One region of the Ensifer sp. GW821-FHT05G01 genome, then DNA from elsewhere that is predicted to be linked to it. Evidence: riboswitches for the same ligand, from Rfam matches in the RefSeq annotation. Region 1 holds a riboswitch; the other holds the start of a gene.
The links. Region 1 has a riboswitch for S-adenosylmethionine ahead of metA (homoserine O-acetyltransferase MetA). Riboswitches for the same ligand answer to the same signal wherever they lie in the genome.

Region 1 (7,599 bases):
CGCCGCGATCCGGCTGGAACGGCCGCTGCTCGTCAAGGGCGAGCCCGGCACCGGCAAGACCGAGCTTGCCCGCCAGATCGCCGCAGCCCTCGAGCTCGAGCTCATCGAGTGGAGCGTCAAGTCGACGACCAAGGCGCAGCAGGGGCTCTATGAATATGACGCCGTCTCGCGCCTGCGCGACAGCCAGCTCGGCGACGCGCGCGTCAACGACGTCAGGAACTACATTCGCAAGGGCAAGCTCTGGCAGGCATTCGAGGCCGGAAAACGCGTCGTGCTTTTGATCGACGAGATCGACAAGGCCGACATCGAGTTTCCGAACGACCTGCTGCAGGAACTCGACCGCATGGAGTTCCACGTCTACGAGACCAACGAGATGATCCAGGCCCGCCAGCGGCCGATCGTCATCATTACCTCCAACAACGAGAAGGAGCTGCCGGACGCTTTCCTGCGCCGCTGCTTCTTCCACTATATCCGCTTTCCCGACGCCGACACGCTCGCCCGCATCGTCGAGGTGCACTATCCCGGCATTCGCAAAACCCTGCTTTCGGCAGCCCTTGCCGCCTTCTACGACATCCGCCAGGTGCCGGGACTGAAGAAGAAGCCTTCGACTTCCGAAGCGCTCGACTGGATCCGCCTGCTCGTTGCCGACGAGATCGACCCGGCCGACCTGCGCGCCGATCCGAAAACCATGCTGCCGAAGCTGCATGGCGCGCTGCTCAAGAACGAGCAGGACGTCCATCTCTTCGAACGCCTGGCCTTCATGGCGCGCCGCGACCAATGAAGCCAGACGCCCACAAGGTGCTGATCTACGCCACCTGGCGGGAGCAGCTGCTGGTTTTCGACGAGCCGGACTTTCCTGAAATCGACCTGCAGGTCCCGGGCGGCACGATGGAGCCCGGCGAAAGCCCTGAGGTCGCGGCAGTCCGAGAGTTTGTCGAGGAGACAGGGTTGGCGCCGCCGGCATCACTGCTGCCGCTTGCAACGCAAGACTATCGCTTCACCAAGGATGGCCGCCAGATCTGGCACCGCCGGCACTATTTCCATGCGCAGCTTTCCGGCGAACAAAAGGAAACCTGGCTGCACTTCGAAATGACGCCGGACGGCGGCGGCCCGCCGATCCGCTTTCGCTTCTTCTGGCTCAGCGTCGACGAGGCCTTGCGCCGTCTCGGCTATGGCATGGAGGATAGTCTGGGCCTGCTGCGAGATTGCCCCTCTCCTCGGGTTTAACCCGAGGACTAACCCTCTCCCCGCAAGCGGGGAGAGGGGACGCGGACCACTTGATCGCCAGTGCATTTCGGCTGGCAGTGGGCAGTGGGTTCCTGTGGGCTAGCGAGGGGGCGTGCGCTTGCGGCATTGGTCCTTCTCCCCGCCTGCGGGGAGAAGGTCGCGGCAGCGGGATGAGGGGCCGGCCCACGCGAATCGTTTTTCATTGACCCCCGCGCCCTTGCCGCGCTATCAAATAATCCGTGGTGATTTGGCCGGCCGGCTTGCAGCCACGTTAAACAAATCGCTAAAGGGCCGAGGAAACGTGGATTTTCCGAGGACCGGTCGCGATCAATCGCCGCCGGTTTTTTTGTATTGATCGAGTGGAAGCCCCATGCCCATCAAGATACCCGATACGCTGCCCGCCTTCGAAACCCTCGCGACCGAGGGTGTGCGGGTGATGACCGAGACCGTGGCGATCCGTCAGGATATCCGCCCGCTCCAGATCGGGCTTCTCAACCTCATGCCCAACAAGGTCAAGACCGAGATCCAGATGGCGCGCCTCATTGGCGCCTCGCCGCTGCAGGTCGAGCTGTCGCTGATCCGCATCGGCGCGCACCGGGCAAAGAACACGTCGGAAGAACACCTGCTCGCCTTCTACGAGACCTGGGAAGAGGTGAAGGCCCGCAAGTTCGACGGCTTCATCATCACCGGCGCGCCCGTCGAAACGCTGGACTATGAGGACGTCACCTACTGGGACGAGCTGAAGCGTATCCTCGACTGGACGACGACCAACGTGCATTCGACGCTGAATGTCTGCTGGGGCGCGATGGCGGCGATCTACCATTTCCACGGCGTGCCGAAATATCCGCTGAAGGAGAAGGCCTTCGGCGTCTACCGCCACCAGAACCTGCAGCCCTCCTCCGTCTATCTCAACGGCTTCTCCGACGATTTCGCCGTGCCGGTGTCGCGCTGGACCGAAGTGCGCCGCGCCGACATCAATGGCGTGGCCGACCTTGAGATCCTGATGGAATCGAAGGAGATGGGCGTCTGCCTCGTGCACGAGCAGAGGGGCAAGCGCCTCTACATGTTCAACCACGTGGAGTATGATTCCACCTCGCTGTCGGACGAATATTTCCGGGACGTGGACGCCGGCGTGCCGATCAAGATGCCGCACGACTACTTTCCGCACAATGATCCGACCCTGCCGCCGCAGAACCGCTGGCGCAGCCACGCGCATCTGTTCTTCGGCAACTGGATCAACGAGATGTACCAGACGACGCCCTACGACATGGACCTGATCGGCCGGGGCGAAAGCTAGGGATCAGAGGCTGCGATGTTCATCCCCTTCTTCCTCGAATTGAAGGCTGCGAAGATCCCGGTGACACTCCGGGAATTCCTGTCCCTGATTGAGGGCATGGAGGCCGGCATCGCGACCTTCGATATCGAGGCGTTCTATTTTCTCGCGCGCACGGCGCTGGTGAAGGACGAGCGCCATATCGACCGCTTCGACGGCGTCTTTCGGCATTGTTTTTCCGGCCTCGAGGCCATCAATCCCCCTGATGAATTCGAACAGGCGGCCATCCCCGAGGACTGGCTGCGCAAGCTGGCCGAGAAGTATCTGACGGAAGAAGAGAAGCGCCTGGTCGAGAGCCTCGGCGGTTTCGAGACCCTGATGGAGACCTTGCGCCAGCGGCTCAGCGAACAGGAAGGGCGCCACCAGGGCGGCTCCAAATGGATCGGCACCGCCGGCACCTCGCCGTTCGGCGCCTACGGCTACAATCCCGAAGGTGTCCGGATCGGCCAGGACGGCTCGCGCCACCGCCGCGCCGTCAAGGTCTGGGACCGGCGCGAGTTCAGGGATTACGACGACACGGTCGAGCTCGGCACGCGCAACATCAAGGTGGCGCTCAAACGGCTCAGGCGCTGGGTGCGCCAGGGGGCGGCCGACGAACTCGACCTTTCCGGCACCATCCGCGCCACCGCCGAACACGGCTATCTCGATGTCGTGACGCGGCCGGAACGGCGCAACGCCGTCAAGCTCCTGATGTTCTTCGACGTCGGCGGCTCGATGGACGACCATATCCGCATCGTCGAGGAGCTGTTTTCCGCCGCACGCGGCGAATTCCGCCATATGGAGCACTTCTACTTCCACAACTGCGTCTACGAAGGCCTGTGGAAGGACAATCGCCGCCGACGGGCCGACATCACCCGCACGACGGAGTTGCTGCGCACCTATGGCGGCGACTACCGTGCGATCTTCGTCGGCGACGCATCGATGAGCCCCTATGAGATCAGCCACCCTGGGGGCTCGGTCGAGCATTGGAACGACGAGGCCGGCGGGCTCTGGCTGTCGCGCATCGCCGCCCACTTTCCCCGTTCCATCTGGCTCAATCCGGTCCCCGAAATGCACTGGGGCCATACCCAGTCGATCGCCATGATCAGAGGCCTCTTCGCGGGCCGCATGTTTCCGTTGACGCTCAGCGGACTGCAGGACGCGACGAAACAACTATCGCGCTGAATCTACCGCAGAAAATCTCGATTTCCGGTTGCCGATCCCCAGGAAATGACGCAGGTTGCTTGCCGCAAGGACGGGGAGAACCAGACGATGGACAAGCATGCGGACACGCAAATCTTCGGACACCTGCCATCGGGTGAGCCGGTTCATCGTGTCGTGCTTTCCGGTGGAGGCCTGACTGCCCATATTCTTACCTGGGGAAGCGTGATCCAGGACCTGCGGCTGGATGGCCATGAGCCGCCGTTGGTGCTCGGCTTTACCGATCTCGAGAGCTATGTCGCCCATTCTCCTTATTTCGGCGCGACGCCCGGCCGCTGTGCCAACCGCATCGGCGGCGGTCGCTTCACCCTCGATGGCGAGACCCACCAGCTCGAATGCAACGAAAAGGGCGTGACGCACCTGCATGGCGGCAGCGACAACATCGGCAAGCGCAACTGGACGATTGTCGAGCGGACGCGCGACAGCGTCACGCTGGAGATCACCGATCCGGATGGCCGCGCCGGATATCCGGGCAACTGCCAGATCCGCTGCACCTACCAGCTGAAGCCCGGCGGCCTGCTCAGTGTCGTCTACGAGACTAAGAGCGACAGGCCGACGCTCGCCAACGTCTGTCAGCACAGCTATTTCAATCTGGATGGCGGCGCGGATGCACTCGGCCACGACATCATGATTGCCGCCGACCATTATCTGCCGACCGACGAGCGCCAGGTGCCGACGGGGGAAATCCGCCCGGTCGAAGGCACCGCCTTCGATCTCAGGGAGATGACCTCGCTCAGGCGCCAGGCCGAGGGCGAACGCATCGCCTACGACCATAATTTCTGCCTCTCGCGGGAACGCATGGCGAAACACTCGGTCGCCCTTGCCCGCAGTCTCAATTCCGGCGTGACGATGGAAGTGCTGACGACCGAGCCCGGCGTCCAGCTCTATACCGGCTTCAAGCTCGACGTGCCGGTGCCCGGTCTCGAAGGACGTCGCTATGGCGCTTTTGCCGGCTTCTGTCTGGAAACCCAGGTGTGGCCGGATGCCGTCAATCACGAGGGCTTTCCGAACGCGGTTCTGCGCCCGGGCGAGACCCGTCGCCAGGAAACGGATTATGTCTTTATGAAGAGCTGAGAATTTTTGCCGAGACCATCGGTGACGCGTGCATTGCCGCGAACGTAAGCCATCACGGCTGCGGCTTGACCTACTTATCCAGGCTCTTCGCCCGAGGCGAAGAATAATTATATTACAATCGGTTGGGAAAATTGGAGCGGGTGAGGCGATTCGAACGCCCGACCCCAACCTTGGCAAGGTTGTGCTCTACCCCTGAGCTACACCCGCTCATTACCTCGGTCCGGGGGGTAGTCGGTGGACCGTGGGTGCCGCTGACTTGCGGCGACGGGCGCTATATGGCCTAAGCGATTTTGGAATGCAACAGGGAAATGTCGAGAAATCGAATATTTTTTGGGAGCCTCCTCAGGAAGCCCGCAAATGCCGCGTTTTCGCGCCCCACCGGCGTCTGTGAGATTGCACGCCGCGGCCGTTTTCCCCTAAAGCAGACTGGAAAAAAATCGATCGCCAGGAGAATCACCCCGATGAACGACGTGCAACCGAAGACCGCGGACGACCTTTTCCGCTTTCTCGACGATCTCGGCATCGAGCACAGCACAAAAAAACACGAGCCCGTGTTCACCGTGGCCGAATCGGTGGCGCTGCGTGACGAAATTCCCGGCGGCCACACCAAGAACCTCTTCGTGAAGGACAAGAAGGACAACTACTTCCTTTTGACCGTCGAGGAGCACGCGACCGTCGATCTGAAGACGGTGCACCAGGTCATCGGCGCGGCCAGCAAGGTTTCCTTCGGCAAGCCGGAGAAGCTGATGGAGTATCTCGGCGTCATCCCGGGAGCGGTCACGGCACTCGGCGCGATCAACGATACCGACGGCAACGTCAAGGTGATCATCGACGAGGAGCTGATGGCATTCGATGTGATCAACTGCCACCCGCTGTCCAACGACGCGACGACCTCGATCGGCTCGAAGGACCTGTTGCGCTTCATGGAAGCCACGGGACATGAACCGCTTGTCTTGAAAGTGACAGCCTGACATACGATCTTTGGCGCGAATGCAGGAAGCCGGATCGAGAGCCGGCGAGGAGAGAAGAATGACGGGCAACGACAATCCCTATGCAGGGTCCTTCGGCAACCAGATGACCGCTTCGGCTTCCTTCGGCGGCCAGCCGGCCGCCGCCGCGCCCCCAAGCGGCGATCTGATCAAGGAAACGACGACCGCCAACTTCGCCAAGGATGTGCTCGACGCGTCGCGCCAGCAGCCTGTTCTCGTCGACTTCTGGGCACCCTGGTGCGGTCCGTGCAAGCAACTGACCCCGGTGATCGAAAAGGTCGTGACGGAAGCTGCCGGCCGCGTGAAGCTCGTCAAGATGAACATCGACGACCATCCATCGATTGCCGGACAGCTCGGCATCCAGTCGATCCCGGCCGTCATCGCCTTCGTCGGCGGGCGACCGGTCGACGGCTTCATGGGGGCGGTGCCTGAGAGCCAGATCAAGCAATTCATCGAAAAGGTCGCCGGCCCTGCCGTCGACGACAGCAAGGCCGAGATCGAGGCCGTGCTCGCCGACGCCAAGGCTCTGCTGGAGACGGGCGATGCCGAAAACGCCGCCGGCCTCTTCGGCGCGGTGCTGCAGGCAGATCCGGAGAATGTGGTGGCGATTGCCGGCATGGTCGATTGCATGATCACCCTCGGCCAGATCGCCGAAGCGCGCGAAGCGCTTTCGAGCCTGCCGGAAGATCTTGCCAAGGATGCCGGCATCAGCGCGGTTGCCAAGAAGCTCGACCAGATCGAGGAAGCCCGCAAGCTCGGCGATCCCAATGCTCTGGAACAGCGCCTGGCAGCCAACCCCGACGACCATGAAGCCCGCCTGATGCTGGCCAAGATCCGCAACGTCGAAGGCGACCGCAATGGCGCGGCGGATCACCTGTTGACGATCATGAAACGCGACCGGGCTTTCGACGATGACGGCGCACGGCGTGAGCTCGTCTCCTTCTTCGAAGTCTGGGGTCCGAAAGACCCGGCGACGATCGCCGCCCGCCGCAAGCTCTCGTCGATCCTGTTTTCCTGAACCACGCAGCAAGATCGGTGCGTTTTTCCCTTGAGATTTTCAAAGGGCGCACCATTTCTTGATCTGGTTGGCCACGCAGCGATGCGTGGCGGGGGCGAGACCGGACATCTGCAAGGTCGATCGGAATGCATGTCGGAAATGCACGTTATCTAGGTCCGCAGGACTTGCCGGAGATCATTCCGGTGTTTCCGCTGACCGGCGCGCTGCTTTTGCCTGGCGCGCAGTTGCCGCTCAACATCTTCGAGCCGCGTTATCTGGCGATGCTCGACGATGCCCTTTCCGGCAATCGGCTGATCGGGATCGTGCAGCCTTCCTTCTGCGAAGGCCGCAACGATATCGGCGTCGGGCCGGTTCCAGCACTCTGTCAGGTCGGCTGTATCGGCCGCATCACCTCCTTTGCCGAAACCGGCGACGGCCGCTACATCACCTCGCTGACGGGCGTGTGCCGCTACCGGTTGTTCAACGAAGTCGCCGGCACGCGCGGCTACCGCCGCTTCCGCATCGGCCCGTTCACCGCCGATCTCGAAAACCGCGACGATGAGAGCCTGGTCGACCGTTCGGCGCTGCTGGCAGCCTTCAGGGCCTATCTGGAGGCCAACAAGCTGAAGGCCGACTGGGAGAGTGTGGAGCGCGCCAGCAACCGCACGCTGGTCAACTCGATGGCAATGATGTCCCCCTACGGGCCGGCCGAGAAACAGGCGCTGCTGGAAGCACCCGACCTCAAGACCCGCGCCGAAACGCTGATCGCCATTACCGAG
Region 2 (7,599 bases), on a different contig from region 1:
ACGTCGACGCGATCATGATCCGCACAACCGATCACCGCCGGCTTCTCGAACTTGCCGAACACGCGACCGTGCCTGTCATCAATGGTTTGACCGACGACACGCATCCCTGCCAGATCATGGCCGACATCATGACCTTCGAGGAGCATCGCGGACCGGTGAAGGGCAAGACCATCGCCTGGACCGGTGACGGCAACAATGTGCTGCATTCGCTGATCGAGGGCTCGGCCCGCTTCGGCTACCGTATGAACATGGCGGTGCCGCTCGGCTCCGAGCCGCATGACAAGATCCTCAACTGGGCGCGCAACAACGGCGGCGAGATCCTGCTGTGCCACGAGGCCGAACAAGCCGTTGCCGGCGCCCACTGCGTCGTCACCGATACCTGGATCTCGATGAACCAGGAGCATCGCGCCCGCGGCCACAACGTCTTCCAGCCCTTCCAGGTCAACGAGGCGTTGATGAAACACGCCTCGTCGGACGCCCTGTTCATGCACTGCCTGCCGGCACACCGCGGCGAGGAGGTGACCGACGAGGTCATCGACGGCCCCCAGTCGGTGGTGTTCGACGAGGCGGAGAACCGGCTGCATGCGCAGAAGTCGATCATCGCCTGGTGCATGGGGCTCGTCTGACCGGCGAGCGCGCCCCTTGAAATTTGCCGCGTGCGACCCGATTTAGGCCGCATGCGGGACGTTCCTGGGTCGAAACCACGGACGCACCCCGACGACAGGCAGGGCATGACGGGCCGGAAAATGGCACATGCCTGCTGGACAAATCCGTTTATGGCGGGATCAAATAGGATGACGGGCAGGCTGCGCCGGGGGATGTTCATGTCCTTCGCGCGGCCTTCTCCGGTTACGTAAGGAGCTGCAGATGACTGAGATGGCGCCCGGACTTGGCGAATTCGATTTTGCCGGTGACGACCATGTCGTGCCCTTCCAGGTGGAAGGCCTCGATGTTCGCGGCCGCGCGGTCCAGCTCGGCCCGATGCTCGATGCCATCCTTGAGCGCCACAACTATCCGCTTCCGGTCGCCCGGCTCGTCGCCGAGACCGTGGTGCTGACTGTGCTGCTCGGCACGTCGCTGAAGTTCGACGGCAAGCTCATCGTCCAGACGAAGAGTGACGGTCCCGTCGATCTCGTGGTCGCCGATTTTGCCACGCCCGACAAGGTGCGCGCCTATGCCCGCTTCAACGAGGAAGCGCTTGCCGATGCCTTGAAGGACGGGCGCACGCAGTCGCACGAACTGCTCGGCAAGGGCATTCTCGCCTTCACCATCGATCAGGGCGCCCATACCCAGCGCTATCAGGGCATCGTCGCGCTCGATGGCGCCACGCTCGAGGAAATTGCCGGCGTGTATTTCCGCCAGTCGGAGCAGATCCCGACCAAGGTGCGCCTCGGCGTCGCAGAGTTGCTCGACCGCGACGAGAACGGCAAGCCGCGCCATCGCTGGCGTGCCGGCGGCATGGTTGCGCAGTTTCTGCCGGATGCACCGGACCGCATGCGCCAGCCGGATCTTTCGGGCGGCGACGGTGACGACAACGACGATCTCTTCGACGAGGACGATCTGTGGGCGGAAGCCAAGGTCATGGTCGAGACGATCGATGCCGACGAGCTGACCGATCCGATGGTCGGCACGGAGCGCCTGCTCTATCGGCTGTTCCACGAACGCGGCGTTCGCGTCTATCAGCCGCAGGCCGTCTATGATCGCTGCAGCTGTTCGCGCGAAAAGATCCGTTCGGTACTGACCGGGCTGCATGCCGACGACATCGAGAGCACGATCGAGGACGGCTTGATCAAGGTGACGTGCGAGTTTTGCTCGACCACCTATCGCTTCGAGGCAAGCGAAGTCCGTCAGCAGTAGACTGGCTAATTCAGGGTTCGCACGAGCCCTGGTGAATCGAGCGAGAAGGCGGGGATGGCCACGTTGAAGTGTTCTCCGCCTTCCGATTCCATGCTGTAGTGGCCGAACATGACGCCAGACGGCGTATCGAGCGGGCATCCGGAAGAGTATTCGTAGGTGTCGCCCGGGTTCAGCAACGGCTGCTCGCCGATGACGCCGGGTCCGCTGACCTCGTCCACCTGACCGTTCTCGTCGGTAATATGCCAGTAGCGCGTCATCAGCCGGACCGCCTCGGTCGAATGGTTGGCGATGACGATGCGGTAGCCCCAGACATAGCGGCTGTCATCCGGATCAGATTGCTCTTCCAGATAGTACGGCTCCACCGTAACTTCTATGTCGCGAGTGAGCGCGCGATACATGGGCAACACCTTGTTTCAAGTCTTTCAGGGTATTCTACAGCAATATGGTTTCGTCAAGAATAACGGCAGGATTGCATGCGTTGCCTGCAACACGGCGGGAAGGCTGCGCCGATGCTTGATGGCGCGGTGAGAAAACATCTGGATCCGATGCTGGATCGCGTGGGCGCCGCGCTCGCCCGCGGGGGCATCAGCGCCAATGCTGTCACGATCGCCGGCCTGGTGCTCGGCCTCGTTGCCGCTGCCCTGATAGCCGGGCAATTCTATCTCGCAGGCGCCATCCTTATCGTCGTCAGCCGGCTTTGCGATGGGCTCGACGGCGCCGTGGCGCGGGCAACGCGCAAGACGGATTTCGGCGGTTTCCTCGATATCGTGCTCGACTTCGTCTTCTATGGCGCCATCCCGCTTGGCTTCATCCTCGCCGATCCGCAGGCCAATGGGCTCGCCGGCGGGCTGCTGCTCTTCTCGTTCTACGTCAATGGTGCGAGTTTTCTTGCCTATGCCATCATGGCCGAGAAGCGAGCGATGACGACGGATGTGCGGGGGGGAAAGTCGCTCTACTTCACCACAGGGCTCGCCGAGGCGACGGAGACGATCGCCGTCTTCCTGGCCTTCTGTCTGTTCCCGGCGTGGTTTTCGGTACTGGCGACGCTGTTTGCCGTCGTCTGCCTCTACACGGCCCTCTCGCGCATCATGCTCGCGCGAATGGGGTTTCGCGACCGGCAGTAGTGGCCGCCCGCTGTCCGGGCGGCCATCCTGTCCGTCGATGTCAGGCCTTGACGCTCTTCAGCGCGCGGGCAAAGTCCTCGACGATGTCGTCGCTGTCCTCGATGCCGGCGGAGAAACGCACGGTGCCGGCGGAGATGCCGAGTTCGTCGCGCGCCTCGTCGGTCAGGTTCTTGTGCGTCGTCGTTGCCGGATGCGTGATCAGGCTCTTGCTGTCGCCGAGATTGTTGGAAATGCGGGCGATCTGCAGTGCGTTCTGCAGCGCGAAGGCCGCGTCCTTGCCGCCCTTGAGTTCGAAGGCGACGAGGGTCGAGCCGCCGGTCATCTGCTTGGCGATGATGTCGGCCTGCGGGTGGTCCTTGCGGCCCGGGTAGATCACCTTGGCGACCTGAGGCTGCTCGGCCAGGAAGTCGGCGACGCGGCGGGCATTCTCCGTCTGCTGCTTGACGCGCAGCGGCAGGGTCTCGATGCCCTTCAGCAGCGTCCAGGCGTTGAACGGCGACATTGCCGGGCCGGTGTGGCGGAAGTAATCGTGCAGATGCTCGTTGATCCAGTCCTTGTCGGACAGAACCACGCCACCGAGGCACCGGCCCTGGCCGTCGATATGCTTGGTGGCCGAGTAGACGACGATATGAGCGCCCAGTTCAAGCGGCTTCTGGAACAGCGGCGTGGCGAAGACGTTGTCGACCACGACCTTGGCGCCGATCTGGTTGGCCAATTTGGCAACGCCGGCAATGTCGATGACTTCGAGCGTCGGGTTGGTCGGGCTTTCCAGGAAGAAGACCTTGGTGTTCTTCTGGATTGCCTTTTCCCAGTTGGCGAGATCGCGTCCATCGACCAGCGTGCATTCGATGCCGTATTTTGGCGCCAGCGTCTCGACCACCCAGCGGCAAGAGCCGAAGAGGGCGCGGGCAGCAACGATGTGATCGCCGGCCTTCAGCTGGCAGAGAATGGCGGCGGCGACTGCGGCCATGCCCGATGCCGTGGCGCGCGCATCTTCGGCGCCTTCCAGCATGCACATGCGCTTTTCGAACATGTCGTTGGTCGGGCTGCCATACCGGGCATAGATGAAGCCTTCGGTCTCGCCCTTGAAGCGCGCTTCCGCCGCCTCGGATGTCTCGTAGACGAAACCCTGGGTGAGGAAGATTGCTTCGGACGTCTCGCCGTGCTGGGAGCGGGTCGTTCCGCCGTGGACGAGTTGGGTTGCCGGGCGCCAGTTTTTGCTCATGTGACGGTCACCTTCAAAAACAAAAAAACCGGCCGCGTGAAGGGCCGGTTTGATACCCGGCCTTTTTAGCTACTTGTTTAACGTGGCTGCAAGCCGACCGGCCAAATCACCACGGGATAAAGCTCCAATACTGCTTGGGTGCGCTTGCGTCAATTCCTGGAGTTTGGTTTTGTCTCGCAACTGAAAAGAGGATCGAAATGGGCCGCGAGACTGGGATTTTGGCCGACCGCGCGATCGCCGCGCTGTTTGAAGCCGGACGCTTGAAAAGCGAGAAGGCGCTGGATGCCGATCAGATCCAGCCGGCAAGCCTCGATCTGCGCCTCGGCGCCAAGGCGTTTCGCGTGCGGGCAAGCTTCATGCCGGGCCCGTCGCACCTCGTTGCCGACAAGCTTGACCGGCTGAAGCTGCATGTCGTCGATCTCTCCGAAGGTGCGGTGCTGGAGACCGGCTGCGTCTATATCGTGCCGTTGATGGAGAGCCTAGACCTGCCGGAAACCATGTCGGCGTCCGCCAACCCGAAGAGCTCCACCGGTCGCCTCGACATCTTCACCCGCGTCATCACCGATCGCGCCCAGGAGTTCGACAAGATCCCGGCCGGCTATCGCGGACCGCTCTATCTCGAAATCAGCCCGCGCACCTTCCCGATCGTCGTCAGGCGTGGTTCGCGCCTGTCGCAGATCCGCTTCCGCACCGGCCAGGCGCTGCTCTCCGAGCAGGAACTGCTGGCGTTGCATGAAAGCGACGTGCTGGTTGCAAGCGAAAAGCCCAATGTCAGCGGCGGCGGCATCGCGCTGTCGATCGATCTCAAGGGCACCGGCCCGGACGGGCTGATCGGCTATCGCGGCAAGCACCACACCGCCGTCGTCGATGTCGACAAGAAGGCGCAGCACGCGGTCTTCGACTTCTGGGAGCCGCTCTATAGCCGCGGCCGTGACGAGCTGATCCTCGATCCCGACGAGTTTTACATTCTGGTGTCGCGCGAAGCCGTGCACGTTCCGCCGCTTTATGCTGCCGAGATGACCCCGTTCGATCCGCTGGTCGGCGAGTTCCGCGTGCACTATGCCGGCTTCTTTGACCCGGGCTTCGGGCATGCGTCAGCCGGCGGAACCGGCAGCCGCGCCGTACTCGAAGTGCGCAGCCACGAGGTGCCCTTCATCCTCGAGCATGGCCAAATCGTCGGTCGGCTGGTCTATGAGCATATGCTTGAACGTCCGGCAGGGCTTTACGGCCTCGGTCTCGGCTCCAACTATCAGGCGCAGGGCCTCAAGCTCTCCAAGCATTTCCACGCGGAGTAACAGAAAAAGTGCCGTTGCGCGTCGGCGCGGCGCAACGGTGCTTGACAGATGCATGCGGTTGAGGAAGTTTCCGAAACGCTGCGGGTGTAGTTCAGTGGTAGAACGCCAGCTTCCCAAGCTTGATGTCGTCGGTTCGATCCCGATCACCCGCTCCACTTTTCTCTTCAATAACAGCCAGCCAGGCTTTAAGCCGGCATCCCTGCGTGCGACGGACCGACCCGCAGCGCGCCGAAGCCAGTAGCCAGCCCGGTTCCATCCGGCTAATCTCCGCGTCACCCATGAATCATCCGCGGCTTTGCAGGCCGTATGGCATCACGAAGAGACGCGCTGGCCCTTGCCCATGAAAATTCACCGACTGCTGGCCCTCTGCGTCTATCTGATCGCGGCGCCGCTTGCCGCCCAGCCCAAGGACCTGCCCAATCTGTTCGATGCGCGTGAGCGCATCGCCAAGCCGGACCTTACCGGCCTTGCGCGGCTCAGGTTCCTGACGACGGTGGATTTCCCGCCGTTCAACTTCATCGACCAGTCGGGCAAACTTTCGGGTTTCCATGTCGACCTGGTGCGCGAGATCTGCCGCGAACTCGATATCGAAGCCAAATGCCAGATCCAGGCGGTGACCTATGCCGAGCTGCTGCCGGCGCTGGAAGAAGGCCAGGGCGAGGCGGTCGCAGCCGGCATCGCCGTCAGTCCGGAACTGCGCCAGCGCTTCGGCTTTTCGCGCCCCTTCATGCGGCTTCCCGCGCGCTTCGCCGTCAACACCAAGGCGGCCGGCGCGGTCACGGACCCATCGGGCCTCAAGGGCAAAGTGGTCGGCGTCGTTTCCGGCACCACCCACGAGGTGATGTTCAGGGCTTTCTTCCCCAAGCTCGAAGCCAAGGTCTTTCCGGATCGTGATGCGATGCTCGCCGCCCTGCAGAAGGGCGAGGTAGCGGCCGTCTTTTCCGACGGCATGCAGCTTTCCTTCTGGGTGTCGGGCGGCGCTGCTGCGGGATGCTGCGGGCTTGTCGATGGTGCCTATTTCTCGCAGCGCTTTCTGGGGGAAGGCCTGACGATCATGAACCGAAAGGCGGAGCCGGCGCTGACGCAAGCGATCGATCACGCCCTGCTGGCTCTTTCACGCAGCGGGCGGCTCGACGAGATTTACCTGCGCTATTTCCCGAACGGCATCTACTGAAGCCCGTATGTCGTCCGCGCAAAACCGCTGCGCACTTTTGCGCAACATGCTTTGATCAGTTACGCCGGAACGGCAGGAGCAACGACCACAACAACCTGGTCGGCGCACTGCGCCCATAGTCGGTGAGCCCTGTTTCGATCGCCTCGTCGCCCCGTCTAGGCCGGTCGGTATAGGTCGAGAACAGCCGGTCCCAGATCGCCAGGTTGAAGCCGTAGTTCGAATCTGTCTCCGAGCGCTCGGTCGAGTGGTGGATGCGGTGCATGTCGGGCGTGACGATCAGCGGCCGCAGTGCCCGGTCGAGGCGGGGCGGCAGCCGCAGATTGGCGTGGTTGAACATGGCAGCAGCGTTGAGCACGATCTCGAACAAGAGAACGGCGACGGCAGGCGCCCCGAGCGCGACGATGATCGCGATCTTCCAGGCCATCGAGACGATGATCTCCAGCGGATGAAACCGCAAAGCCGTGGTCAGATCGACGCCCGGGTCGGCGTGATGGACCCGGTGCATCCGCCAGAAGAGCGGAACCTTGTGAAAGGCGACGTGTTCCAGCCAGATGGCAAAGTCGAGCACGACGAAGGTGATCACGCCGGCGACGAGCGGGGGAATGCTCAGTGCAGGTAGCAGACCGTATCCCCGCGCCCCGGCCCAGAATGCCGCACCGGTCGCTGCAGCCGGGAAGATCAGCCGCAGCGAAAGCGAAGACAGGACCAGAATGGAGAGGTTGGTAAGCCAGCGGCGTGCCTTCAGCGCCTTTTGCAACTCCGGCCGCTCCAGCCGCGGGTGCCAAAGTTCGAGCACCGCCATGGCGGCAAAGACCGAGAGAAAGGCCGCAAGGCGCCACAGGGGTTCTGTCACGCCGAAAAGCTGCATCCGTTACGCCCTCGCTGCCGTCTTTCTGTGAAGCGATATCATGCTTCGGCGGCGCT

Region 2: linked by a shared signal. The riboswitch ahead of AC07UR_RS02280 (O-succinylhomoserine sulfhydrylase) and the one ahead of metA (homoserine O-acetyltransferase MetA) in region 1 are both predicted to bind S-adenosylmethionine.

What each region holds. Positions count from the first base shown of each region.
Region 1 is NZ_JBWKSC010000005.1:196,359-203,957, forward strand. It holds gene AC07UR_RS14630 (AAA family ATPase) at 1-781, shown strand, start outside; gene AC07UR_RS14635 (NUDIX hydrolase) at 778-1,227, shown strand; SAM riboswitch at 1,457-1,534, shown strand; gene metA (homoserine O-acetyltransferase MetA) at 1,598-2,524, shown strand; gene AC07UR_RS14645 (vWA domain-containing protein) at 2,540-3,724, shown strand; gene AC07UR_RS14650 (aldose epimerase family protein) at 3,812-4,834, shown strand; tRNA gene AC07UR_RS14655 (tRNA-Gly) at 4,967-5,041, opposite strand; gene AC07UR_RS14660 (prolyl-tRNA synthetase associated domain-containing protein) at 5,296-5,805, shown strand; gene trxA (thioredoxin) at 5,864-6,841, shown strand; gene AC07UR_RS14670 (LON peptidase substrate-binding domain-containing protein) at 6,967-7,599, shown strand, end outside.
Region 2 is NZ_JBWKSC010000001.1:460,021-467,619, forward strand. It holds gene argF (ornithine carbamoyltransferase) at 1-626, shown strand, start outside; gene AC07UR_RS02265 (Hsp33 family molecular chaperone) at 868-1,857, shown strand; gene apaG (Co2+/Mg2+ efflux facilitator ApaG/CorD) at 1,863-2,255, opposite strand; gene AC07UR_RS02275 (CDP-alcohol phosphatidyltransferase family protein) at 2,367-2,981, shown strand; gene AC07UR_RS02280 (O-succinylhomoserine sulfhydrylase) at 3,022-4,206, opposite strand; SAM riboswitch at 4,251-4,329, opposite strand; gene AC07UR_RS02285 (2'-deoxycytidine 5'-triphosphate deaminase) at 4,404-5,501, shown strand; tRNA gene AC07UR_RS02290 (tRNA-Gly) at 5,582-5,656, shown strand; gene AC07UR_RS02295 (transporter substrate-binding domain-containing protein) at 5,842-6,675, shown strand; gene AC07UR_RS02300 (sterol desaturase family protein) at 6,731-7,543, opposite strand.